3 regions of the Streptomyces sp. NPDC107454 genome follow, and region 3 is predicted to be linked to each of the others. Evidence: riboswitches for the same ligand, from Rfam matches in the RefSeq annotation. Region 3 holds a riboswitch; each other region holds the start of a gene.
What was found. Region 3 has a riboswitch for glycine ahead of gcvT (glycine cleavage system aminomethyltransferase GcvT). Riboswitches for the same ligand answer to the same signal wherever they lie in the genome.

Region 1 (4,276 bases), on a different contig from region 3:
CGGGTTCGGTGGGGCTCGCCGCGTCCAAGATGCTCGCCAAGATCGCTTCGGAGCAGGCGAAGCCCGACGGTCTCGTGGTCATAGAACCTGGGACGGAGCGCGCGCTGCTGGGGCCGATGTCGGTGCGGACGCTGCCGGGTGTCGGGCCCGCGACCGGGGACCATCTGCGCCGGGCCGGGATCACCACGGTCGACGAGATCGCCGAAGCGGGCGAGGACGAACTCGTGCGGCTGGTGGGGAAGGCGCACGGGCACGCGCTGTACGCGATGGCGCTGGCGCACGACGAGCGGCCCGTGGTGGCCGAGCGGGAGACGAAGTCCGTGTCGGTGGAGGACACGTACGACGTGGACATCCACGACCGGATGCGGGTCGGCATGGAGGTCCAGCGGCTCGCCGACCGGTGTGTGCGGCGGTTGCGGGATGCGGGGCTGTCCGGGCGGACCATCGTGCTGAAGGTGCGGAGGTACGACTTCTCGACGCTGACCCGGTCGGAGACGCTGCGCGGGCCGACGGACGACCCCGGTGTCGTACGGGAGGCTGCCGCGCGGCTTCTGGAGGCGGTGGACACGACCGGGGGCGTGCGGCTGCTGGGGGTCGGCGTCTCGGGGCTCGCGGACTACACGCAGGAGGACCTGTTCGCCCAGGCCCAGGCTCAGGCGCAAGCGGAGGCGGAGTCCGCCGCGGGGGAGGCGGCGGTGCTGGAGCATCCGGACGAGGAGGGGGCGGGGGAAGTGGCTGCCGAGCAGACGCCGCCTGCCGAGCGCCGGTGGCCTGCGGGGCATGACGTGCGGCATGCGGAGTACGGGCACGGATGGGTGCAGGGGAGTGGGCTCGGGAGGGTGACCGTGCGGTTCGAGACGCCTTACTCCGAGCCGGGGCGCGTGCGGACGTTTCGTACGGATGATGTCGCGTTGGAGTCGGCTGATCCGTTGCCGTTGGTGAGGGGGGCCGTGTGCGATCGCCGTGGGGGGTGAGGTCGGTTCGGCCGTCGCGGGTTGTTCGTGGCGGGCCGCGCAGTTCCCCGCGCCCCTCGCGGGGCGCGTCGGCGGGGCCCGATCCGAGAAGTCACCCCTCGTCCGTGCCTGCCAGGCGGCCGAAGTCGCGGTCCGGGGGTGGGGGCGGGGGCGTCACGTCCAGGCCGTAGTGGTGGTAGAGCTGGAGTTCCTGTTCGGGAGAGAGGTGGCGGCCCACGCCGAAGTCGGGGGCGTCCTTGATCAGGGCGCGGTCGAAGGGGACACGCAGGGTGCCCTCGACGACTTCGCTGGGCTCCAGCGGGACGAAGGCGTCCCTGCTGAACAGGCCCGTCCGTATGGCGGCCCACTCCGGGACGCCGGTCGCGTCGTCGAGATAGACCTCGTCGACCGTGCCGATTTTGGCGCCGTTGCGGTCGAGCGCCTTGCGGCCGATCAGGTTGCGCGGATCGATGTCGGTCTGCACGGTCCCTCCACTCGCTAGCAACTCATCCGTAAGCACTACAAAAGAGCACATTCGGGAAGGTGGCCACTCGAAAGCTCGTGCGTTCTCCTCGCTGGTAGGCTGGCAAGCGGCTGCTGACCCCGTGCGGGAGAGTCCTCCAGACATCATCGGAGGCGCCGAAGGAGCAAATCCTCCCCGGAATCTCTCAGGCACACGTACCGCACGGACGAGGTCACTCTGGAAAGCAGGGCGGGTGTCGAAGGCCTCCGCCCTCACCGACGGTGAAAGCCGGGTCGCAGCGAGCGGGCGGGCCGGTGAAGCTCTCAGGTTGAGATGACAGAGGGGGAGGCCGTCGGGGTACCCGCGCCGTGGTGCCCCTCGAAGGTCGTGTCAGACCAGGAGGCCTCCGCAATGACCGCCCATCGCATTCCGCTCTCCGAGCTCGAACAGGGAATCCCCTTCGAGCAGCGCCACATCGGGCCCGACCCCGAGGCGCGGGCCAAGATGCTCGCGCAGGTCGGGTACGGCTCGCTCGACGAGCTGACGGCCGCCGCGGTGCCGGACGTCATCAAGAACGCCGAGGCGCTGGAGCTGCCGGGCGCGCGCACCGAGGCCGAGGTACTGGCCGAGCTGCGCTCCCTCGCGGACCGCAACCAGGTGCTCGACTCGATGATCGGCCTCGGCTACTACGGCACGTTCACGCCGCCGGTGATCCTGCGCAACGTCATGGAGAACCCGGCCTGGTACACCGCGTACACGCCGTACCAGCCGGAGATCTCCCAGGGGCGGCTCGAAGCGCTGCTGAACTTCCAGACCGTCGTCGCCGAGCTGACCGGGCTGCCCACCTCCGGCGCCTCGCTGCTCGACGAGGGCACCGCCGCCGCCGAGGCGATGTCGCTGTCCCGGCGCATGGGCAAGAACAAGAAGGGCCTCTTCCTGGTCGACGCGGACACCCTGCCGCAGACCGTCGCCGTCATCGAGACCCGCGCGGAGCCGACCGGCGTCGAGGTCGTCGTCGCCGACCTGGGCGAGGGCATCCCGGCCGAGATCGCCGGGCGTGAGATCAACGGCGTGCTGATCCAGTACCCGGGCGCCTCCGGTGCCGTACGCGACCTGAAGCCCGTCATCGAGCAGGCGCACGAGCTCGGCGCGGTCGTCACGGTCGCCGCCGACCTGCTCGCCCTCACGCTGCTCGCCTCGCCCGGTGAGCTCGGCGCCGACATCGCGATCGGTACGACCCAGCGCTTCGGCGTGCCGATGGGCTTCGGCGGTCCGCACGCCGGATACATGGCGGTGCGTGAGAAGTTCGCGCGCAGCCTGCCCGGCCGGCTGGTGGGTGTCTCCGTGGACGCCGACGGACACAAGGCGTACCGGCTCGCCCTGCAGACGCGGGAGCAGCACATCCGCCGCGAGAAGGCGACCAGCAACATCTGCACGGCGCAGGTGCTGCTCGCGGTGATGGCCGGCATGTACGCCGTCTACCACGGTCCCGAGGGGCTGCGGACCATCGCGCGGCGTACGCACCGGTACGCCACGATCCTCGCCGCGGGCCTGACGGCCGGCGGGGTCGAGGTGGTGCACGGCGCCTACTTCGACACGCTGACCGCGCGGGTGCCGGGCCGCGCCGCCGAGGTCGTGGCGGGCGCGCGCGACGGAGGTGTCAACCTCCACCTCGTCGACGCCGACCACGTGTCGATCGCGTGCGACGAGACCACCGCCCGCAAGCAGGTGGGCGCCGTCTGGACCGCGTTCGGCGTCGACGGTGACATCGAGGCCCTGGACGCCGTCGCCGAGGACACGCTGCCCGCGGCGCTGCTGCGCACCGACGACTACCTCACGCACCCGGTCTTCCACCAGTACCGCTCCGAGACCGCGATGCTGCGCTACCTGCGCAAGCTGTCCGACCGCGACTACGCGCTCGACCGCGGCATGATCCCGCTGGGCTCGTGCACCATGAAGCTCAACGCGACCACCGAGATGGAGCCCGTCACCTGGCCCGAGTTCGGCCAGCTGCACCCCTTCGTGCCCGCCGAGCAGGCGCAGGGCTATCTCACCCTCATCCAGGAGCTGGAGGAGCGGCTCGCCGAGGTCACCGGGTACGACAAGGTGTCGCTCCAGCCGAACGCGGGCTCCCAGGGCGAGCTGGCCGGGTTGCTGGCCGTACGCGGCTACCACCGGGCCAACGGCGATGACCAGCGCACGGTCTGCCTGATCCCGTCCTCCGCGCACGGCACGAACGCCGCGAGCGCCGTGATGGCCGGCATGAAGGTCGTCGTCGTGAAGACCGCCGAGGACGGCGAGATCGACGTCGAGGACCTGCGCGCGAAGATCGAGCAGCACCGCGACGAGCTCGCGGTGCTGATGATCACCTACCCCTCGACGCACGGTGTGTTCGAGGAGCACGTCGCCGACATCTGCGCGCAGGTGCACGAGGCGGGCGGGCAGGTGTACGTCGACGGCGCCAACCTCAACGCGCTGGTGGGCCTCGCCAAGCCGGGCCACTTCGGCGGTGACGTCTCCCACCTGAACCTGCACAAGACGTTCTGCATCCCGCACGGCGGCGGCGGTCCGGGCGTGGGCCCGGTCGGCGTACGCGCGCACCTGGCGCCGTACCTGCCGAACCACCCGCTGCAGCCCGCGGCCGGCCCAGAGACCGGCGTGGGACCGATCTCCGCCGCTCCCTGGGGCTCGGCGGGCATTCTGCCCATCTCCTGGGCGTACGTCCGTCTCATGGGCGGCGAGGGCCTCAAGCGGGCCACGCAGGTGGCGGTGCTGTCCGCGAACTACATCGCCAAGCGCCTGGAGCCGCACTTCCCGGTGCTCTACACCGGTCCCGGCGGGCTCGTCGCGCACGAGTGCA
Region 2 (4,276 bases), on a different contig from region 3:
CGATCAGCCGCTTGGCGATGTCGTCGACCGTCACGCCCGTGGCGGCGGTGGCCGGGCGTACGTCGAGGATGCACTCGTGCGCGACGAGACCGGCCTCGCCGGCGTACAGAACGGGGAAGTGCTGTGCGAGGCGGCGGGCGACGTAGTTGGCACTCAGCACGGCTGTCCGGGTCGCCTCGGTCAGGCCGTCTGCGCCCATCATCCGGATGTAGGCCCACGGGATCGGCAGGATGCCGGCACTGCCGAACGGTGCGACGCTCACCGATCCGATCCCGTCGCGGCGCTCGGTGTCAGGGTGCAGCGGATGGGTGGGCAGGTACGGTGCGAGGTGCTCGGCCACCGCCACGGGGCCGACGCCCGGTCCGCCGCCGCCGTGTGGGATGCAGAATGTCTTGTGCAGGTTGAGGTGGGACACGTCGCCACCGAACCGGCCGGGCTGGGCGATCCCGAGCAGCGCGTTGAGGTTGGCGCCGTCGACGTACACCTGCCCGCCGTGCTCGTGCACCAACTCGCACAGCCCGGTGATGCTCTCCTCGTAGACGCCGTGCGTCGAGGGGTAGGTCACCATGATCGCGGCCAGGTCGTCGGCGTGCTGGGCGCACTTGGCCTCGAGGTCGTCCAGGTCGACCGTGCCGTCGGGCCGCGACGCCACCACGACGACACGCATCCCGGCCATGACCGCGGAGGCGGCGTTGGTGCCGTGCGCACTCGCCGGGATCAGGCACACATCACGTCCGGCCTGGCCGTTGCTCTGATGGTAGCCGCGGATCGCCAGCAGGCCCGCGAGTTCGCCCTGCGATCCGGCGTTCGGCTGGATGGAGACCTTGGCGTAACCGGTGACCTCGGCCAGCCATGTCTCCAGCTGGTCGATCAGGGTCAGGTACCCGGCCGCGTCCGTGCGGGGCGCGAACGGGTGCAGGTCCGCGAATCCGGGCCAGCTGACCGGCTCTATCTCCGTGGTCGCGTTGAGTTTCATCGTGCAGGACCCGAGCGGAATCATGCCGCGGTCCAGCGCGAAGTCACGGTCGGACAGCTTGCGCAGGTAGCGCAGCATCGCGGTCTCGGAGCGGTGCTGGTGGAAGACGACGTGGGTGAGGAAGGGAGAAATACGCAGCAGCCCCGTAGGAAGCGCCGTTGCCGTCCCGTCAGCCAAGGCGTCCAGGTCACTGCCGGCGCAGCCGAAGGCGTCGAGCACCAGGTGGACATGGTCCACCGTCGTGACCTCGGAGCAGGAGACGCCGACGTGGTCGCCGTCGACCAGCCGCAGTCGCAGGCCCTTGTCATGCGCGGCTGCGACGACATCCCCAGCACGGCCGGGGACGCGAACCAGCAGGGTGTCGAAGAACTCACGGTGCACCACCGTGATGCCGTTCGCCCGCAGACCCGCGTCGATGAGCGTGGCGTACCGGTGCGTCCGTCGAGCGATCTCGGCCAGGCCATCGGGGCCGTGGTAGACGGCGTACATCGACGCAACCACGGCCAGCAGCACCTGCGCCGTGCAGATGTTCGAGGTCGCCTTGTCGCGCCGGATGTGCTGCTCGCGGGCCTGCAGAGCGAGACGGTACGCCGGCCGGCCGGTATCGTCCACGGACACGCCCACGAGTCGGCCGGGCAATTGACGTTCGAGTCCTTCACGGACCGCGATGTAGCCGGCGTGCGGCCCGCCGTAGAACAACGGGACACCGAACCCCTGGGACGAGCCCACAACGATGTCGGCGCCGTATTCGCCTGGCGGCACGAGCAGGGTGAGGGCCTTCAGGTTGGCGGTCACCGTGACCAGCGCTCCGCGCGCCTGCGCCGCTGCGGTCACCTCGCGCAGGTCGCGCACCGCGCCCGAGCAGCCGGGGTAGGCCAACACCACGCCGAAGAAGTCGTCTTCGGGCAGCGGCTCGGCGACGTCGATCTCGACGACCTCGATACCGGCCGCGTCGGCACGCGTTCGTAGGACGTCGAGGGTCTGTGGCAGGGTGTCACGGTCGACCAGGACATGGGGACAGCTCTTGCGGGCGACCCGGCGCATGGCCGTGACGGCCTCGGCAACCGCCGTACTCTCGTCGAGCAGCGAGGCGTTGGCGGTCGGCAACCCGGTGAGGTCACCCACCATGGTCTGGAAGTTGATCAGTGCCTCGAGCCGACCCTGGCTGATCTCCGGCTGGTACGGCGTGTAGGCGGTGTACCACGCAGGGTCTTCCAGAACGTTGCGCCTGATCACCGCTGGGTGACGGTCGCGTGATAGCCGAGGCCGATCATCGCAACGGCCACAGTGTTCTGGCCCGCCAACGCCAGGAGTTCGGCACGGGCCTCCGCCTCGGTCGCGGCGGCGGGCAGGTTCAAGTCGGAGGTGCTTCGGATACCACTCGGAACGGCGGCGTCGATGAGGCTGTTCAGCGTCGGGTAACCGATTTCGGCCAGCATCTTGGCCCGGTCGGCGTCGCTGATGCCGATGTGACGGGCAGCGAACTCTCCGGACGCGGAAAACCCAGGTGGGATCATGATGGGAGGCTCTCTCATGGGGGCACCGCGAACGCGGCGCACTGGAAAGGTGACCTCCCCGCTCTGTCATCGGTACCTGAGAGCTTCACCGCCGGTTCGGCGGTTTGCACCGCGGGTGCAGGACGAAACGTCCTGTCTTTCCAGAGTCGCCTGGCCGAAGCGGCAGTTGTGCCTGAGAGATTCTGTGGAGAGTTGCTCCTTCGGCGCCGCGCACAATGGCGCGGGCTCTCCCGCTTCGGTTCGAGCAGCGTAATTGAGTTGTCGCAGTTGACCGTAGTGTCAGGCGGTAGTTGCGTCAATCCCCACTGGCAGAGCTCGGTCATGCTCCGCAGTCATCTGACAATGCACGCAAGGATTTCGGCATTGTCGGGGGATGATCGATCGCCGGTGGACGAGGCGGGATCCACGACTCGCTGCGCGTGCACGCCGTCCTCAGGCGCGAGGGAACCCATGGCCACCGTCGTTCCGGACCTGGTGCTGTCCAGTCTGGAGAACGCCTCGCCTTCCGTGACGTCGAGCCCGCCAAGCTCATTCATCACGCGGAAGGTTGCTGACAGTACCCATCCACAAGGTTCGCAACTTGCCTGCTGAGAGCGGCAATTGGCGGATCGTCGGCTCCGCCGGGGACTCGTACGACAACGTCCTCGCCACCACGGGCCGAGGCGAACCTGGTGTTCTTCGAGTACATCGGCGGACCCTGAGGTGAAAACCTCCCGAAGCCTGACCTTCAAATGCGGGAGGGTTTCACCTCAGGGCCATCGACGGCTTCGGCAACCGGCGCATCCATGAACGGCTGGACTTCCTCGGCCCATCGAGTTCGAGGAGAAGCGGGACGCCGAGCAGGCATTGGCCGAACGAGCGAACCTGAAACCCCGTCAACCTGCCCTGACCCCGGAACGGGAAGCCAGACCCGGACGATCTGCCATTCTGCCTCCGCCATGTCCGAGCCGCGAGCACGAAGGAGTGTGGCAACAGGGCCTCCCGGAACAGCTCGTCGGGTTCGACGACCCCGAGCTACCGTGAGGCTCTGCCTCCATGCGCCGACTGCAAGCGGATGGCTTCTCAGCTCTTGGCACAGCCCTCCACGCCCTCGGGGAGCTTCGCCTTGGACCAGCCCTTCGGACATGCCGTGCGGGTCACGTAGCGGTGTGCTGGATCCTGCTCGTAGTCGCGCAGGTAATCGGCCGTGTAAGGATCGGCCTTCTTCCCCGCGAGCGGCTTGCCGGTCTGAGACGCACTGAGGGAAGACTCCGGCAGCATTATGTTGAAGATGTCGGCCGTCTCCTCATCGCCCACCTTGCCAGGCGGGAAGACGTTGCATCCCTCGGTGTAGGTGTCCTGCTCGCAGACCTTGACGTTCTTGCCCGTGACGATCTTGTAGGGGACCTCGATGTCCATCGGGATGCCGTGGGGACCGTTGAGGAGGACCGCGAGTGCGACCTTCATACCGATGCCGCCCTGGGCGGGGGGCGATCCGATGCTGATGCCCGGCCATCCCTTGAGGAGCTGCTCGCGGAAGTACTGCGAGGTCTCACCGCTCACGGGGATCTGCTTGCCGGCCGCCTTGAGTGCCTTGACGCAGCCCGACTCCCCGTAGCCGCACCATATGCCGCTGACATTCGGGAACGAGGCCAACGCCTTGGCGGTCTCCTTCTGCTGCTGTGCGCTGTCCCAAAGACCGGTGTACTCCGTTACGATCTTGGCATTGAGGTACTGCGTCAGCGCGGCCTTTGCGGAGTTGTAGTGGATGTTGTCGGTCGACGTCCCCACAACACCGTGCGAA
Region 3 (4,276 bases):
CGTTCACGTGGTACGCGACCACGTTGTACAGCTTGCCGGAGAAGTTGATCTTCATGCCGTGGGTGAGGTGCCCGCCGTGCGCGAGGTTCAGACCCATGATCGTGTCGCCCGGCTTCAGCAGCGCGAACATCGCCGCCGCGTTGGCCTGGGCGCCCGAGTGGGGCTGCACGTTCGCGTGCTCGGCGCCGAAGAGCGCCTTGACGCGGTCGATGGCGATCTGCTCGACCACGTCGACGTGCTCGCAGCCGCCGTAGTAGCGGCGGCCCGGGTAGCCCTCGGCGTACTTGTTGGTCAGGACCGAGCCCTGGGCCTCCATGACCGCGACCGGAGCGAAGTTCTCCGAGGCGATCATCTCCAGGGTGGACTGCTGGCGGTGCAGCTCGGCGTCGACGGCGGCGGCGACGTCCGGGTCCAGCTCGTGCAGGGGCGTGTTCAGAAGCGACATCAGTCAGAAGTCCTTAAGAGCCGGAGAACTCGGTGTACTCGTCGGCGGAGAGCAGATCGGCCGGCTCGTCCGTGACGCGTACCTTGAACAGCCAGCCACCCTCGAAGGGGGCGGAGTTCACCAGCGACGGGTCGTCGACCACGTCCTGGTTGGCCTCCACGACCTCGCCGGTGACCGGCGCGTACAGGTCGCTGACCGACTTGGTCGACTCCAGTTCGCCGCAGGTCTCGCCCGCGGTCACCGTGTCACCGACCTCCGGAAGCTGGGCGTAGACGACATCGCCGAGCGCGTTGGCCGCGAACTCGGTGATGCCGACCGTCGAGACGCCGTCCTCGGCGACCGACAGCCACTCGTGCTCCTTGCTGTAGCGCAGCTGCTGGGGGTTGCTCATGGCCTGAATTCTCCTGTACGCGGGGGAGTGCGGATGAACGGGATGACCGAGTGGTCTTGGGATACGAGACGTGACACAGCGGCGTGCGTCACGTGGGCGCGCTGGACGGGGCCCTTTCGGCCCCGCAGCTCGGCCCCGAAGCTACTTCTGGCGCTTGTAGAACGGCAGCGCCACGACCTCGTACGGCTCATGGCTGCCCCGGACGTCCACGCCGACCCCGGCCGTGCCCGGCGCGGCGTGCGCGGCGTCGACGTACGCCATCGCGATCGGCTTGCCCAGCGTCGGGGAGGGCGCGCCGGAGGTGACCTCGCCGATCACCTTGCCGTCGGCGACGACCGGGTACCCGGCGCGCGGCACGCGACGGCCCTCGGCGACCAGCCCGACGAGGACCCGCGGGGGGTTCTCCTCGGCGCGGGAGGCGGCCTCCTGGAGCGCGGCACGCCCCACGAAGTCCCCCTCCTTCTCGAACTTCACGACCCGCCCGAGCCCCGCGTCGAAGGGGGTGAGCGAGGTGGTCAGCTCATGCCCGTACAGCGGCATGCCCGCCTCCAGGCGCAGCGTGTCGCGGCAGGACAGGCCGCAGGGGACGAGCCCGACGGGCGCGCCCGCGTCCGTCAGCGCCTGCCACAGCTTCTCGGCGTCGGACGGGGCCACGAAGAGCTCGAAGCCGTCCTCGCCCGTGTAGCCCGTGCGGGCGATCAGCGCCGGGACGCCCGCGACGGTGCCCGGCAGGCCCGCGTAGTACTTCAGCCCGTCCAGGTCGGCGTCGGTCAGCGACTTGAGGATGCCGGGGGACTCGGGGCCCTGCACGGCGATCAGCGCGTACGCGTCGCGGTCGTCGCGCACGAGGGCGTCGAAGCCGGCGGCACGCTCGGTCAGCGCGTCCAGCACCACCTGGGCGTTGGAGGCGTTCGCGACGACCATGTACTCGTCTTCGGCCAGCCGGTAGACGATCAGGTCGTCCAGGATGCCGCCGTCCTCCCGGCAGATCATCGTGTAGCGGGCGCGGCCGACGCCGACGGAGGCGATGTTGCCGACCAGCGCGTGGTTGAGCAGGGCGGCGGCCTGCGGTCCGGTGACCGTGATCTCGCCCATGTGCGACAGGTCGAAGAGACCGGCCCGGGTGCGCACGGCGAGGTGCTCGTCGCGCTCGGAGCCATAGCGCAGGGGCATGTCCCAGCCCGCGAAGTCGGTCATCGTCGCGCCGAGCGAGCGATGCAGGGCATCGAGCGCGGTGAGACGGGGTGCGTTACTGCTCATCGGTGGGGCTCCCAAGGCATGACGGCGAGGTCGTTCCTCCCCATCTGTCATCGGAACCTGAGAGGTTCATCACGACCCCGCGAACGGAGGTCCTGACTTGCACCTTGGGTGGAGCCACTGGACAGCGGCCCGCTTTTCAGATGTGCCTCGCCCGCGCGGTAACGGGGCCTGAGAGATTCAAGGGAGGGACTTGCTCCTTCGGCGCCCGGGTACCCGAAGGTTCCCGGAACTCTCCCGCGCGGATTCAAGCGGCCGGTATGCAGTTGGCGGGCACATCATCGCACGCGCCGTCCGATCATGGCAGTCCGCATCTGTAACCGGCCTGTGGCAGTCCGCGTACGGAAACGAGAGACACCGCGCATTACCTTCTCTTTACACTCGACGGGGATGGGACTCCAGACCCAAGGGGAGGACGATCACGGTGAACAGGACCACGGCGTACGCCACGACCTCGGGCCTCGCGCTGCCCGAGCAGCCCGGTGCCCCGGCCAGGACCCGGGAGACGTGCGGAGCGCTGCCGACAGCCGTGGTCCGCGACCTCAGAGAGCGCGCGGGACACTCTCCGCACGGTCTGCACTTCGCGGCGGCCGATGTCGTCGTGGTCACCGGATTGCCGGGCAGCGGCAAGTCCACCCTGATGCGCCGCGCCGTCGAGGGCCCGCGCATCGACTCCCAGGACACCCGGGACCGCTGGGACGGGCGGACGGGCGGCCGGCTGCCGTACGCCGTCTACCGGCCCCTCGTCCGCCTCGCGCACTACGCGGGCCTGCGTCGCGCCCTGCGCTCCGGCGCCGGGCTCGTCGTGCACGACTGCGGTGCGCAGGCCTGGGTGCGCCGCTGGCTCGCCCGCGAGGCCCAGCGCCGCGGCGGCACCCTCCACCTGCTGCTGCTCGACGTCACGCCCCGCACGGCGCTGGAGGGCCAGCGCGAGCGCGGCCGGGGCGTGTCGCGGTACGCGTTCGCCCGTCACCGGGGCGCGGTCGCCCGGCTGCTGCGCTCCGTCGAGCGGGGCGACCTGCCGGAGGGCTGCGGCTCGGCGGTGCTCCTCGACCGGGACGCGGCGGACGTACTGCGGCGGATCGGCTTCGGTGACTGAGAAACGGCCGCGAGTGGCCGAGAGCAGTCGAGCGGGGCCGTGAGCGGTCGGGAAGTCGTACTGGCCCACTAACCTTTCCAGCCAGAACACCAGAACAGTGGTTCACCGCAGGCGGTAGACAGGTAGACAGATGGACATCCCCGACTTCCCGGACTTCTCGGTACCGGCGTACCCGCAACCCGGCCCGCACCCCCACTCGCACGGCGGCTGGCCGGGCAACGAGCTGGAGGAGGTGCTCTCCGCGTCCCTCGGAGTGCCCTCGGCCGGCGGCCGCATCGTCGAGGTCCTCGGCCGCAGCTTCGTCTGGGTGCCGCTGCCCAACGGCGGCGGACCGCACGCGGGATCCCTCGACCTGCCCACCCTGGAGATCGAGGGTCAGGCGTACGTGCCGGTCTTCAGCTCCGAGGAGCAGTTCCGCCAGGTCGCCGGCGGCCATCTGTCGTACACGATCGCGCCCGCCGTCGAGTTCGCCCGCGGGCTGCCCCCGCAGGTCGGTATCGCGATCAACCCGGACGGGGTGGTCGGCGTACCGCTGCCGCCCCTCGCGGTCGCCGAGCTGTGCCGGACCGGGCGCACCCCGCTGGACGGGCCCACGAGCGGTGGCCGGGTGAAGCTCTACGAGCCCGACTGGCAGGACGATCCGGTGGACTTCTTCGCCGCCGCCTCGGCCGAGTTCACGGCGACGGGAGTCGTCCTGACCGCCCGCCGCTGCCTGGCCAGCATCGAGGGCGACGACCCGGTCATGTTCGTCGGGGTCGAACTCGCCGTGTGGGAGGGAGACCTCCGGACGCTCCCCATGGACGCCCTCGCCCGCGCCCTCGCCCGCGTCGCGGTCAAGTGGCCGGTGAACCTCGTCCTCCTCGACGTCGCCCAGGACCCGGTGGCCGACTGGATGCGAGCCCAGGTGCGGCCCTTCTACCAGCAGGCCCAGTAGAAGCGCCCCGAAAGGGGCGCGAGGCTGTGACCATTGTGCGGCTCCGCCGCGTGGGCGCGCCCGGCCACGAACGAGCCGCAGCCTCCCGACCACAACGGGCCCCGAGCTCTCAACGGCTCCCCCGGCGGAGCGCATTCGCCGCTTAAGCTG

Region 1: linked by a shared signal. The riboswitch ahead of gcvP (aminomethyl-transferring glycine dehydrogenase) and the one ahead of gcvT (glycine cleavage system aminomethyltransferase GcvT) in region 3 are both predicted to bind glycine.
Region 2: linked by a shared signal. The riboswitch ahead of gcvP (aminomethyl-transferring glycine dehydrogenase) and the one ahead of gcvT (glycine cleavage system aminomethyltransferase GcvT) in region 3 are both predicted to bind glycine.

What each region holds. Positions count from the first base shown of each region.
Region 1 is NZ_JBVJPA010000017.1:9,493-13,768, forward strand. It holds gene ACZ69M_RS37490 (DNA polymerase IV) at 1-974, shown strand, start outside; gene ACZ69M_RS37495 (PRC-barrel domain-containing protein) at 1,066-1,437, opposite strand; glycine riboswitch at 1,552-1,647, shown strand; gene gcvP (aminomethyl-transferring glycine dehydrogenase) at 1,828-4,276, shown strand, end outside.
Region 2 is NZ_JBVJPA010000036.1:16,784-21,059, reverse strand. It holds partial or broken gene gcvP (aminomethyl-transferring glycine dehydrogenase) at 1-2,493, opposite strand, end outside; glycine riboswitch at 2,644-2,736, opposite strand; gene ACZ69M_RS49440 (substrate-binding domain-containing protein) at 3,556-4,276, opposite strand, start outside.
Region 3 is NZ_JBVJPA010000011.1:63,399-67,674, forward strand. It holds gene glyA (serine hydroxymethyltransferase) at 1-445, opposite strand, end outside; gene gcvH (glycine cleavage system protein GcvH) at 459-836, opposite strand; gene gcvT (glycine cleavage system aminomethyltransferase GcvT) at 978-2,096, opposite strand; glycine riboswitch at 2,131-2,242, opposite strand; glycine riboswitch at 2,243-2,343, opposite strand; gene ACZ69M_RS27760 (AAA family ATPase) at 2,512-3,192, shown strand; gene ACZ69M_RS27765 (enhanced serine sensitivity protein SseB) at 3,323-4,126, shown strand.